DNA from 3 places in the Aminobacter sp. NyZ550 genome. Region 2 is predicted to be linked to each of the others. Evidence: riboswitches for the same ligand, from Rfam matches in the RefSeq annotation. Region 2 holds a riboswitch; each other region holds the start of a gene.
The links. Region 2 has a riboswitch for cobalamin ahead of N7E70_RS26485 ((2Fe-2S) ferredoxin domain-containing protein). Riboswitches for the same ligand answer to the same signal wherever they lie in the genome.
Positions count from the first base shown of each region.

Region 1 (4,045 bases), 360 kb from region 2:
CCGGTGTTCTTCCGGAGGTCGAGGAACTCCTCGATATCGACGTGCCAAGTCTCGAGATAGGCGCAGACCGCACCCTTGCGCTTGCCGCCCTGGTTGACGGCGATCGCCGTGTCGTTGGCCACCTTGAGGAACGGCACCACGCCCTGGCTCTCGCCATTGGTGCCCTTGATGTGGGCGCCGAGGCCGCGCACCGAGGTCCAGTCATTGCCGAGCCCGCCGGAATATTTGGCCAACAACGCATTGTCCTTCACCGCCTTGAAGATGCCGTCGAGATCGTCGGCGACAGTGGTGAGGAAACAGGACGACAATTGCGGGCGCAGCGTGCCGGAGTTGAACAGCGTTGGCGTCGAGGCCATGAAATCGAAGGACGACAAAAGATCATAGAACTCGATGGCGCGGCTCTCGCGGTCGATCTCGCGGCCTGCCAGGCCCATCGCCACGCGCATGAAAAAGGCCTGCGGCAGTTCGAAACGCTTGTCTTTGCTGTGCAGGAAATAGCGGTCATAGAGCGTCTGCAGACCCAGATACTGGAACTGCAGGTCGCGCTCGGGCTTCAGCGCGGCACTGAGCCTGGCAAGGTCGAAACGGCCAAGTTCGGGGTCGATCAATTCGGCCTTGATGCCGGTGGCGACGAAGGCGGGGAAATAGGTGGCATAGCGCTCGGTCATTTCGGCCTGGGTGGCCTGCTCAGACCTGGCCGAGACGAAGCTCAGTGCCTCGCGCCGCAACCGGTCTAGCAACAACCGGGCGCTGACGAAGGCGTAGTTCGGTTCGGTTTCGACAAGCGTACGGGCGGCCAGGATCGGCGCCAGCGAAAGCTCGTCGACGGTGATGCCGTCATAGAGATTGCGCCTTGTCTCGGCCAGGATCGCATCCGCTGAGACGGCCTCGAGCCCGCTGCAGGCCTCGTCGACAATGCGTGCCAGTCGCGTCTCGTTCAGCGGTGCCAGGCTGCCGTCATCGGCCTTGACCTGGAGCGGCGGTGCGGCGACCTCGACCGACGTGACCTTGGCGGCAGCGCGTTCGCGGGCACGTTCCTCGCGGTAGAGCACATAGGCGCGGGCGACCTTGTGATGCTCGGAGCGCATCAGCGCCAGTTCGACCTGGTCCTGGATTTCCTCGATATGGAAGGTGCGGCCGCTATCTGCCCGCCTGGTCAGCGCGGCGAACACCTGGCCGGCCAGTTCCTCGACGACGTCGTGGACGCGGCGCGAACCGGCGGCCACCGAACCCTCGGTGGCGAGAAATGCCTTGGTCAGCGCCATAGTGATCTTGGTCGCGTCGAACGGCGTCACCGCGCCGTTGCGCCGGATGACACGGTAGCCAGGTTCGGACGCGGTCTTGGAACCCTGGCTGAGAGCGGACGGAACGCTGTCGGTTCCGCTGGATTGAAGTGTGGAGGTCGCCGGCATCATCTTCCCCGATGGTTTGGGGGCGAAGGGCCTTGGGCGGACGCATGACGGATTTCAGCCGGCGCAAGCCGGCGGAACGCAAGCGCACCACCGGACACCCCGCCCGTGGACGTTCAGACTCGATCGCGGCAGGTCTCCTGGCTCGCAGGTCATTGCCGCTGTCTGGCCTTCCCAGCGCCCATTGGCGCCAGTGGCACTACGCGACAGCAACTCACTGCTTACAGTTGCGGGGGCAGCGCCGGCATTGCGAAATCGCGCACCGGCTTCCCTCTTAGCTCCCGAGCTGGAATCAACTCGGAAGACCACGATGTCTACATGTAGTATGACTGCCCGGTGTCGTGTCAACAGGTGGAAGAATCATTTCCACCTCATCGACCGATCAACGCCGGCGGCCGATCAATCCCTGACGTAGTCGCGCCACAGCGCCTGATAGACCGGGCATTCGGCATTCAGAGCCTCATGGCTGCCCGTGCCGACGATTCTGCCGTCGTCGAGCACGACGATCATGTCGGCCGAACGCGCCGAGAACAGATGGTGCGTGACGATGATGACGAGGCGGTCGCGGCCGAAGGCCAGCAGCTCACGCTCGAGCGCCATCGCCGATTCGGCGTCGAGCGCCGAAGTAGGTTCGTCGAAAACGGCGATGTGCGGATCGCGCAGCACGGCGCGCGAAATCGCCAGGCGCTGGCGCTGGTCGCCGGAGAGGTTCTGCCCTGCCTGCACCAGTTCGGTGTCGATGCCTTTGGGCAGGCCGGCGGTGAACTTGTCGGCGGAGGAAAACGCCAGCGCCTTGTCGATCTCGTCGTCGCGAAGCGGGCGCGGCAGCGACGCCTGAAGGTTCTCGCGGATGGTACCCGAAAACAGCGACGTCTCCTGGTCGACAACACCGATGCGGCCGCGCAGCCAGCGCGGATTGTAGGCGCGGACGTCGATGCCGCCGATTGCCACCTTGCCGGCATGATCGCGCTCCAGTCCCAAAAGCACGCGCAGCAGGCTGGACTTGCCGGAGCCATTGCGGCCGACGATCGCCACGACGCCCGTCGCCGGCAGCACCAGGCTGACACCGTTGAGTGCCGCAGCCGTCGCCTCGGGATAGCGGAAGGTCAGATCCTCGACCGTGATCGGGCCGAAATCAGCAGCACGCAGCGCCGGGGCAACGATGGCGCGCTCCGGCTGGCGCTTGAGGAAAGCCGCGAGGGCCGAGACGGTGGCGCTCACCGAATGGAACTGGATCAGGATGCCGGCACTGGTCAGCATCGGCATGGTCGCTCGGGTGACGAGCAGCTGCAGCGCAAGCAGGCCACCGATCGTGAGATCGCCGCGCAGGATGCGCCAGCAGCCGACGAGGACGACGAGCAGCGTCAGGATCTCGCTCAGCAGGCCAAGCGTGAACGAATAGGAGTGCGAGAGGTCGAGTATGTGCCAGCGCGCCTTGATGGCTTCGGCCGACTTCGCGGACCAGCGCCCGATGAAGAAGCGCTCAACCGCATTCGACTTGATGCCGCGGATGTTGCCTACCGTTTCAGCGGCCGCCCCCTGCAGAGCGCCGTTGAGGCGGAACGAGCTGCGGCTCGCCTCGCCCAGCTGGGCATTGGTCTTGCGGGCAAAGGCGGCGAAGATCAGGGCAACGACAAAGGCCAGCAGGCAGATGAGATAGTCGTAGTACAGCGCCACGGCGAACGAGACGGCAGCACCCAACATGGTGAGGAAGAAATTCGGCGCAGCGCTCAGCATGAAGGTGGCGACACGCTGGGATTCGTTGAGGAGGTTGATCGTGCTTCCGCCTGCGGATGCCGAACTCTCATAGGGGATGCGCATGAGGCGGAAGTAGATGCGTCTCGACAGCCGGGCGGTGAACCTTGCGTCCACGTCGTTGATCAGCGAGTTGTGCCAGCGTGAGGTCATGTGCCTGATAACCGCCGCCACGATGGCGATGGCGGCGAACTGGGTCGCTGCCCAACCGTCCTTGCCGACCATGACGCTGTCGACGATCTTCTGCGAAAGGATCGGAACCGTCACCGAGAGCACGATTCCGGCTAGCGAAAGTGCAATGGCAAGAAAAAACTTACGGCGGTAGATGCCCATGATCCGCATCAGTATCCGCCAATCGCCGAGCGGTATCTTGCGCAAGGCGTTCAGTTTCTCTCGAAATTTCATTGCCTACCCGACGCCGCTCGAACAACAGGGACGGGTTCGCTAGGTCATTCGCGCTTTCCTGTCAAATAATATGACAATGATAGTCATATTATTGTGAAACGCTTCGGCGAAAATCGCCCGCCTCGCGGAATGACGAACAAAACAAGTCTTCCAGATCCTCGCCAGCCGTAGCTGGGCGGCGCCGGCATGTGTCTGTTCCAGGTGAGGCCAGGTGTCGCGCCGCGCATCACCCGGCTTGCACACACCGCAGGACCCATTATACAGCCATCACCAATCTTGAGTCACAGACTCATATTAACTTACGCCAGCCCTTCGTTCGCGGACAGCCAGCTTTTCCAGATTTTTCGAGGGGGCTGTCATGTCTAACGTTCACACCGGCCGCGGTTCGCGGTCGCAAATGCTTCTGGCCGGCGTTTCGCTTCTGTTGCTGCAATCGGCCGGCATCGCCAGTGCCCAGACGGCAACGACACCGGCCA
Region 1 covers NZ_CP114190.1:194,883-198,927, forward strand. Annotated here, with positions in the region: gene N7E70_RS00960 (ribonucleoside-diphosphate reductase subunit alpha) at 1-1,412, opposite strand, end outside; cobalamin riboswitch at 1,523-1,734, opposite strand; gene N7E70_RS00965 (peptidase domain-containing ABC transporter) at 1,809-3,569, opposite strand; gene N7E70_RS00970 (TonB-dependent hemoglobin/transferrin/lactoferrin family receptor) at 3,928-4,045, shown strand, end outside.
Region 1: it holds a riboswitch for cobalamin, as region 2 does, so the genes downstream of both, N7E70_RS00960 (ribonucleoside-diphosphate reductase subunit alpha) here and N7E70_RS26485 ((2Fe-2S) ferredoxin domain-containing protein) in region 2, are expected to answer to the same signal.

Region 2 (4,045 bases):
TTGCGGGCGTGGCGGACGACGCCGCGATCTGGTCGGACATAGATGCTCCCATTTGCGGCCCGGATCGCTTCCCCACGATCGAGCCGCCTCCTCCGTTTCGGGCGAGGTTGCGCAGTTTCTAATTCAGGGTCAAGGCACGTTTGGAATTACCCCGAAATATGAGTGCGGACGGTGGGCCGCGGCGGCGACCCACTGCTATTGGGGATGCGGGTTTGGCCGGATCATCGGGGAAGGTAGATCGCCCAAGAATGTGCCTGGGACGCCGCGGACACGGAAGTTCCACAGCAGTCGATCCAGGCGCTGGAACTCCCGCAAAGGGAGCTGCGCCGGCTGGACAATCAGTCGTGATGCAGGCAGTCGTCGCAGAGGCCGAACTTCCAGGCGGCAGCGGTGACGCCGATGAAGCGATTATGACAATGGACGCATTCCATGTTGCCATATCCCCGCGGCGAAGGCGGTGACAGAGATCTCTGCGCCGCGATGTAAGTCTCGCGCCGACGCATCAACTCTTCGCGGACATCACGCCGCGAATAGGATACTTGAATTGCCATGACTGCCACCGCCCACTGAACTGATCTAGCCCTGCGCAATAGTCGCTGATGTTTCCCTTGGGTCAATTAGATCGATGGATTGACGTGGATCGCAACAGGCTGTGTCAGCCCATCGGACCTGTGCCCGACGACCCCAGGCGCCGCTGCCGCTGCTGCGCGTTTCAGCCTTGGCTTCCAGCCAGTGGCGGATATCGGCGGGAACATCCGCCGTTACGTTGAGCAGCGGATTGCGCGCCGTGCCTGGTAAAGACGTCGTGATAGTTGACGATCGACAACGGCAAGCGTTGCTGTTCGGCCGGAATCGGGTCGAACAGGTGGTGCGGAAAGTTGTGCGGTGCCGACAAGGTGCGCATCGTCAGGCCGCTGCCCGGTATGGCCAGCGACAGGCAGGCCTGCGAACTGTCCCACAGCTCGCTTCCCCGGGCGGAAACGCGCCGTGGCCCGCCTCGACACGATGGCTGACATTGGGCGCGAGCTTTGCTGCCACCGAACGCTCGAAATAGCCGAGTAGCCGAGGATACGGTCTTCTCGCCGAACCACGACGAGGCCGCCATCGTAGCTCGCTTTGACCCCAGCCTTGTCGACGGTGGTCTCGATCATTGGCACCAGGTCGTAGTTGACGCCCAAGGTCCGGGACGGCGCCTGCCAATAACCGTCCCGAGGATCGGTCGTCGCGGCCATATGTGCGCATGCCCTTGACGTCGACGGAGCCGAAGGGCGGCCGCAGCAACTTCCAGTGCCAGATCAGGTTCACGGCAGAACAGCATGTCGCTGTCCAGGCCGATAAAAGGCAGGGGCAAAAAGCAGGTGGTGGCGGAACGACACGATCCCCCTTGTTTTCAATGGGCCTTCACCGCAGCACCTGCTTGCGGCCGGTGGGGTGATAGGCAAAGTCGTCGACCACCGCGCCGCCGAGCAGATGTTCGGTGACTATGCGGTCGACGGCGGCCTCGGTGACCCCGCCGTAATAGGTGCCTTCGGGAAAGACCTGCAGCACCGGTGCCAGGTTACAGGGGCCAAGGCAGGTCGATTTGGCGCTCATCGTGCCGTCGCCGGTCACGCGCAGCTTCTGGCGGTCCTGCTGGTTGCGCAGGTGGCCCCAGATCAGGTCCGCGCCGGCGGCATTGCACGGGCCGCCCTGGCAGACCAGCACGCGGCGTTTCTGCGCCGGCACGAGCGAGCCCTCTGGCGCCAGCCTGTCGAGCGGCGGGATGGGCGGCGTCGCGTCGGCACCGGTGACGAGGTCGGCCATCATTGCAGCCAGCAGCGGGCTTTCGGCGAGGCCCCGCGCGATGCGCACCGTCGGCCAAGGTGCCGCGTCCTCGGTCTGCCACCGGCGCAGCGACTTGGTGAGCCAGGCATTGAAGCTGGGCTCGATCGGCAGCATAAGCGGCAGGATGAGGATATCGGAGAAATCCTGCTGGCGAAGTGCCGCAAGCGCCTCGCGCAGCGACGGCGTGCCTTGTTCGGTGAAGCCGAAGCTGGTGTGATCGACGCCGGGCAACGCCGCGGCGAGATCACAGAGCTGCTGCATCTGCCTGTAGGGCGCGGCAGCAAAGGCCGACTTGGCGACGAGCACGATGGCACGTCTGGCCTGGGACTGCGCGGTCTCAACTTCTGTATTGTGCAAACGATCGATCCCTGGCCTGACTGCGGTCGGGATTGTCGCAACGCATGTTGGTGGAAGGCGATGGCCGATAGCGCCGCCTGCACGAACCTGCGCTCCGGTGGTACACCCCGCCCACGGAACATCACTCGGTCAGGCAGGTCTCCTGGCTCGCGGGTCTCGGCTCATTGCCTGCCTTCCCGGCCGTCGGCCAGTGACACAATCGGCAATGCGGCTCACCGCTTACAGTTGCGGGGCAGCTTCGGTTTCGCACCGAATTCCCTCTTAGCTTCCGCCCGAAAGCAGAAGAACCATAACCGCGCGGCAAGCTATATGCGGGCAGACGCAAGTCAAGGGTTGTCGATGGACACGTACCTAGGCCAGCAATGCGCTGCCTTGCGATCGCTTGGCGTTGCTGGACATGGTCCAGCGATGGACGACGATTGCCAAGCAGCCCTTCCGATCATGACCGTGCGCCATCGGGGCGCATTGGTAGAGACCGGAGATGGACATGCACCCCAAGCGGAATAAGCCCAGGAATGCCAGGGCCGGCTGCCTTCTGTGCAAACCGCACAAGGCGAACGGCGCCTGCCCGAGGCATATCGACATGAAAATCGGCAACCGGCGTCGATATGAAGCGGGAAGCTCGCAGTTGCGATGTGAAGGCGTCCGCGGCTGATAAGCTTGTCTGCGCGACATCGGATGTGCGAGGGGACGCGCCCGCCCATTGATTGGGGGGGGGCAGGGCGGGCGCTAAGCTCGGGTGGTCCAAGGTGGGGTAAGGACGAGGTGAGCCTGTAGGTCGTTTAGAGGTTCCTAACGTAAGGTCAACCAACGCCAGCGAGCGGACGGCGCGGTCGTTCAACTTCTCGTGTAGAGCGGCTGGATCGCAAGCGGCGTCGAGCCCGTTCAGGGCAATCTGAGCGGCCGTCCACCGGTGCGTTGCCAGGACACCGGCGAGTGTCGTGAGTTACCGCCAACGTGAAGACGCTGGGAACGGCCACCAGGCGGGTCGCCAGAATGATTGCAGAGCAGCTTTGGCCTGTTTTCGTGGGCACCCCACCAATGTGGCCCGGCATGCAATCGCGACAGCCACAGGCGAGGATCGGAGGTGTCGATGATGTGCGCGGCGGCGGCTCACCGCGTGGGCGAACGCTTCGCCGAAGGCGTTGGAGCAGGCGCGCGACGAGCTTGCCGCACATGCGCGCCGTTGGCAGTGAGGACCGAAGTTACCGCTTCGCGGTGTCCGCGCTGCTCGCCAGGCTGGCAGGAAGGGGCTTGCTCGAGCATTTCAGATGCATGTCCCGGGCGAATTTCTTGCGCATCTTGGCGCGATGCTCCTTGCCGGCCATGGCGATGCCGAGCCCGTATGGGCCAAGCAGCAGCCCTGCCGATACGCTCAGGGTTTCTTTCTCTTGCGCTGCGTAGTTCGCCGCCTCAGCTCGAGCTTTCGTGCAGTCCGCTGACCGCCATTTGGAATCCTTGGCAGAGAGTGTGGTGGCATAGTCGGCGGGCTGGGATGCACAGCCGGCAACTGCGAGCATCGTCACCGCAGCGAGCAGTCTGGCCTTCATCTATGAGTCCTTGCTAAACATCCGTCCATCAACACAGACAGGGCTGATTCCGCAAGGGGCGGCGGAAGAACACCAACATAGGAATATGCCTCTTTATCATAAGGAAACAAAGTTGCCTGAATTGAGGGCGTCGGCTATGCAGGGGTGTCTTAAGGGAGGAGAATGCCATGGCGAACAAAACAATCCTCAAATTTGGCCAGCCGGAAGGTGCAGATTCCAACGACCTACCGGGATGGGTGGTGGTCGACGGAAAGCCGACGATGAAAACGGCCGTCCAGCATACGACCGGGGATGGCAAGGTGCTGTCGGGAACG
Region 2 covers NZ_CP114190.1:5,337,922-5,341,966, reverse strand. Annotated here, with positions in the region: gene N7E70_RS26495 (acyl-CoA desaturase) at 1-40, opposite strand, end outside; gene N7E70_RS26490 (hypothetical protein) at 713-1,105, opposite strand; gene N7E70_RS26485 ((2Fe-2S) ferredoxin domain-containing protein) at 1,402-2,181, opposite strand; cobalamin riboswitch at 2,297-2,489, opposite strand; gene N7E70_RS26480 (hypothetical protein) at 3,387-3,731, opposite strand; gene N7E70_RS26475 (cupin domain-containing protein) at 3,899-4,045, shown strand, end outside.

Region 3 (4,045 bases), 350 kb from region 2:
GCCGCATAGGCCGAACTCGCAGGCCGCCGGAATACGCACGCCCGAAGCACGCGCCGTCTGCAGCACGGTCTGGCCGGAGAGGCAGTCGGCGTCGACATCAGACAACGCGAAACGAACCGGCAGGACGGCATCCGGCACAGTCTCGCTGTCCCCGCCCGGCGTCGAGAACGGCGCGGGGACCTCCTCGACGGCAGGTGCGGCAAAGCTTTCCTGATGGTAGCGGGACATGTCGAAGCCGGAAGACTCGAGCATGCCGCGCACGGCGCGCATGAAGGGATCTGGGCCGCAGCAGAACACCTCACGCTCGCGGAAGTCGGGCGACAGCAACGGCAGTCGCACCGCATCGATGCGGCCCATATGGCCGAACCAGCCTTCGCGGCTCGACCGCTCCTCGATCATGAAACCGAGCGACAGTCCGGGCATGTGTGCGCCCAGCAGTTCGAGCTCCTTCCGGAAGATGATTTCTTCCGGACGGCGCGCGCAGTTGACGAAGGCAACGTCCGTCCACGGCGCGCAGTCGTTTAGCCAGCGCAGCATCGACATCATCGGCGTGATGCCGGACCCGGCCGAGACGAACAGATATTTGGCGGCCGGATGCTGGTGCAGCGAGAAGTCGCCTGAAGGGCCATAGGCCTTGATGCGGACGCCCGGCTTCAGATGGTCGAACATCCAGCGTGTGCCGACGCTGCCCGCCTGCGCCTTGACGGTGACGGCGATGGAGAACGGCCGCGACGGGCTGGACGACAGGGTGTAGGTGCGCATGACGGGTGCTGGTTCGGCCGGCAGTTCGAGCGTCACGAACTGGCCCGGCTTGTAGCGGAACCAGGTCTGGTTGTCGGAGCGGAAGGTGAAGGTCCTAACGTCGGGCGCCTCGTCAGTGACGCCGATGACCTCCAGCACCTGGAGCCGGTCGTTCCAGGGCGCCATTTCGTCGAGGTTGCGGTAAAGGCCAAGCTCGGTCATCGCGTTCATGCCCTTCTCCCGGTCAGGCGACGTTGCGCAGGACCGGCTTGCCGCCGTCGGCCAGCCGCGGTTCGATGAAGCCGACGTACCATTCGATGAACTGCATGACGCCGCCCTCGTGTTCCTCCGAATAAGGCCCGGGCTCGTAGGCCGGCGATTTGATGCCGAAGGCATTTTCCTCGACGATGCGGCGGTCCTGGTCGTTGGTCTCGGTCCAGACATGGGTCAGTTCGGCCAGGTCGTAGTCGACGCCTTCGACGGCATCCTTGTGAACCAGCCATTTGGTGGTGACGGCCGTTTCCGTGGCGCTGATCGGCAGCACGCGGAAGGTGACGGCATGGTCGCCGAGCACATGGTTCCAGGTTGTCGGATAATGATAGAGCAGCAGCGTGCCGATCCTGTCGGCCGAGACGCTGTCGGAGAGGTTTTTCCGCACTGCGCGCTTGCCCGACATGGTGTAGCTCACCGCGTCACGCAGCAGTGGCGCGCGTGTCGCCCTGTACTGGCCGCCGGCATCGATGCGGAACTTGCTCGGCAACCCCACCGCCTCGCACTTTGCCCAGTGCGCCAGCATTTCGGGATCGCTTTCGGCGCCATTGACGCCGGTAACGTTCGGCGCCTCGGGAAAGGTCTTGCACAGCTCAGGGTGATTGCCGGCGCAGTGGTAACACTCGCGGTTGTTTTCCCAGACCAGCTTCCAGTTTCCCTCCTCGACGATTGTGCTTTCGAAGGCGACCTTGGCTTCGCGCAGCCGGTGCGGCAGCAGGTACGGCTCGACCATGGCCCGCAACGGCGCGAAGTCGGCGGGCTCGTCGGCGAGGCAGATGAAGATGTAGCCGCCGACGGATTCGCAGGCGACCGGCTTCAGGCCGAACTGGCTCTTGTCGAAGCCTTCCGCCATCTGGCGCGCGAACAGCAGGCGGCCGTCGAGTTCGTAGGTCCACTGGTGATAGGGGCAGACGAGCTTTGCCGCGGTGCCCTTTTCTGTCGTGCAGACGCGGCTGCCGCGGTGGCGACAGGAATTGTGGAAGGCGCGCAGCTCACCCTTCTGGTCGCGGACGAGCACGACGGGATAGTCGCCGACCTGGACGGTGAAGAAGCTGCCCGGCTTGGCCAGTTCGCAGTCATGGCCGACAAACAGCCAGTCGCGGTACCAGATCAGCTCAAGGTCGAGCCGATAGAAATCCGGGTCGGTGTAAAAGGGCTGTGCCAGGCTGAATCCGTCGCGGCGTCCGCGCAGCAGCTTCAGCATTTCGTTCTTCGCATCCATGTCCTGTCCTCGCACCAAGGACTGAACGGGTGGCTTGATTTGGGAAGAACGCCAGCCGGCGGACGCAGAGGTCCGTGCAGCAACGATCCGCCTCTTGACCGCCCACCGCGATCAGTCGAGTTCTGTCAGGTTCAAGGCTGGTTTCCGGGCTTCGGAGCTGTCCTTTCGGACTGTCTCGACACCTTCCCAGGCCGGCTTGCCCAGTGGTCTCCCGTCGAAACAATAACTCCGCCACCGTTGCGGGGGCAGCGCCGGCTTCTCACCGGCTTCCCAATTCTCCGCTTCGTCTCACACTCGAAGCAGCACCTTGAACATGACCGGATCAGACCACGGATTGGTGGCCGGGCACGAGCATGAAAACGACATGGGCTCAGCGCAAAGGCGACAGAGCCCATGTGATGTCATCGTGTTGCTATTCGGCCGCTTCGGCGAACGATGCCGGCACATAGTTGAGGATCGGCCCGAGCCAGCGCTCGACCTCGGCGACGGTCATGCCCTTGCGCCGCGCATAATCCTCGACCTGGTCGCGCTCGACCTTGGCGACGCCGAAATAATAACTCTCGGGGTGGGCGAGATAGATGCCGGAGACCGACGAGCCCGGCCACATCGCCATGCTTTCGGTGAGGCTGACGCCGGCGGTTTTCTCGGCATCGAGCAGGCGGAACAAGGTCACCTTTTCGGTGTGGTCGGGCTGGGCGGGATAGCCCGGCGCCGGACGGATGCCGCGATAGGGCTCGCCGATCAGGTCGTCGGGCGCGAGGTCTTCATCAGGCGCGTAGCCCCAGAACTCCTTGCGCACCTTCTCGTGCATGCGTTCAGCGAAGGCCTCTGCGAAACGGTCGGCCAGCGCCTTGACCATGATCGAGGAGTAGTCGTCATTGGCGCGTTCGAAGCGCTCGGCGATCGCCACTTCCTCGATGCCTGCAGTGACCACGAAGCCGCCGAGATAATCCGGCTTGCCGCCGTCGGCGGGAGCGATGAAGTCGGCCAGTGCGACATTGGCCTTGCCGTCGCGCTTGGTCAGCTGCTGGCGCAGGGTGAAGAAGGTGGCAAGCTCCTCGCTGCGTGCCTCGTCGGTGAACAGCCTGACGTCGTCGCCGACCGAATTGGCCGGCCAGAAGCCGATGACGGCCTTGGGCGCGAACCACTTCTCGTCGATGATCTTGCGCAGCATCGCCTGCGCGTCGTCGAATAGCTGGCGCGCCGCGGCGCCCTGCTTCTCGTCCTCGAGGATCTTGGGGTAACGGCCCTTGAGTTCCCAGGTCTGGAAGAACGGCGTCCAGTCGATGTAGCGGGCGAGTTCGGCCAGGTCCCAGGCTTCGAACACCCTGGTGCCGAGGAAGGTTGGCTTCGGCGGCGCATAAGATGACCAGTCGACCTTGTGCGCATTGGCACGCGCCTTGGCCAACGGCAATCGCTGCTTGTCAGCTTCGGCGCGGTGATGGGCGTCGGCGACCTTCTGGTATTCGGCCTGCACCTGTTCAACGTAGCCGCCCTTGGCCTCAGGGGACAGCAGGTTGGACACCACGCCAACAGCGCGGCTGGCATCGGTGACGTAGATTGTCTGGCCGGCGCTGTAGCGCGGATGGATCTTCACCGCGGTGTGGACACGACTCGTGGTGGCGCCGCCGATCAGCAGCGGAATGTCGAACCCCTCGCGCTCCATTTCGGCGGCGACATGCGCCATTTCGTCGAGCGAGGGCGTGATCAGGCCGGACAGGCCAATGATGTCGACCTTCTCGTCTTTGGCAACCTGGAGGATCTTGGTTGCCGGCACCATGACGCCGAGATCGATGATCTCGTAGTTGTTGC
Region 3 covers NZ_CP114190.1:184,706-188,750, forward strand. Annotated here, with positions in the region: gene N7E70_RS00930 (hybrid-cluster NAD(P)-dependent oxidoreductase) at 1-963, opposite strand, end outside; gene N7E70_RS00935 (aromatic ring-hydroxylating oxygenase subunit alpha) at 986-2,233, opposite strand; cobalamin riboswitch at 2,352-2,558, opposite strand; gene metH (methionine synthase) at 2,646-4,045, opposite strand, start outside.
Region 3: it holds a riboswitch for cobalamin, as region 2 does, so the genes downstream of both, N7E70_RS00935 (aromatic ring-hydroxylating oxygenase subunit alpha) here and N7E70_RS26485 ((2Fe-2S) ferredoxin domain-containing protein) in region 2, are expected to answer to the same signal.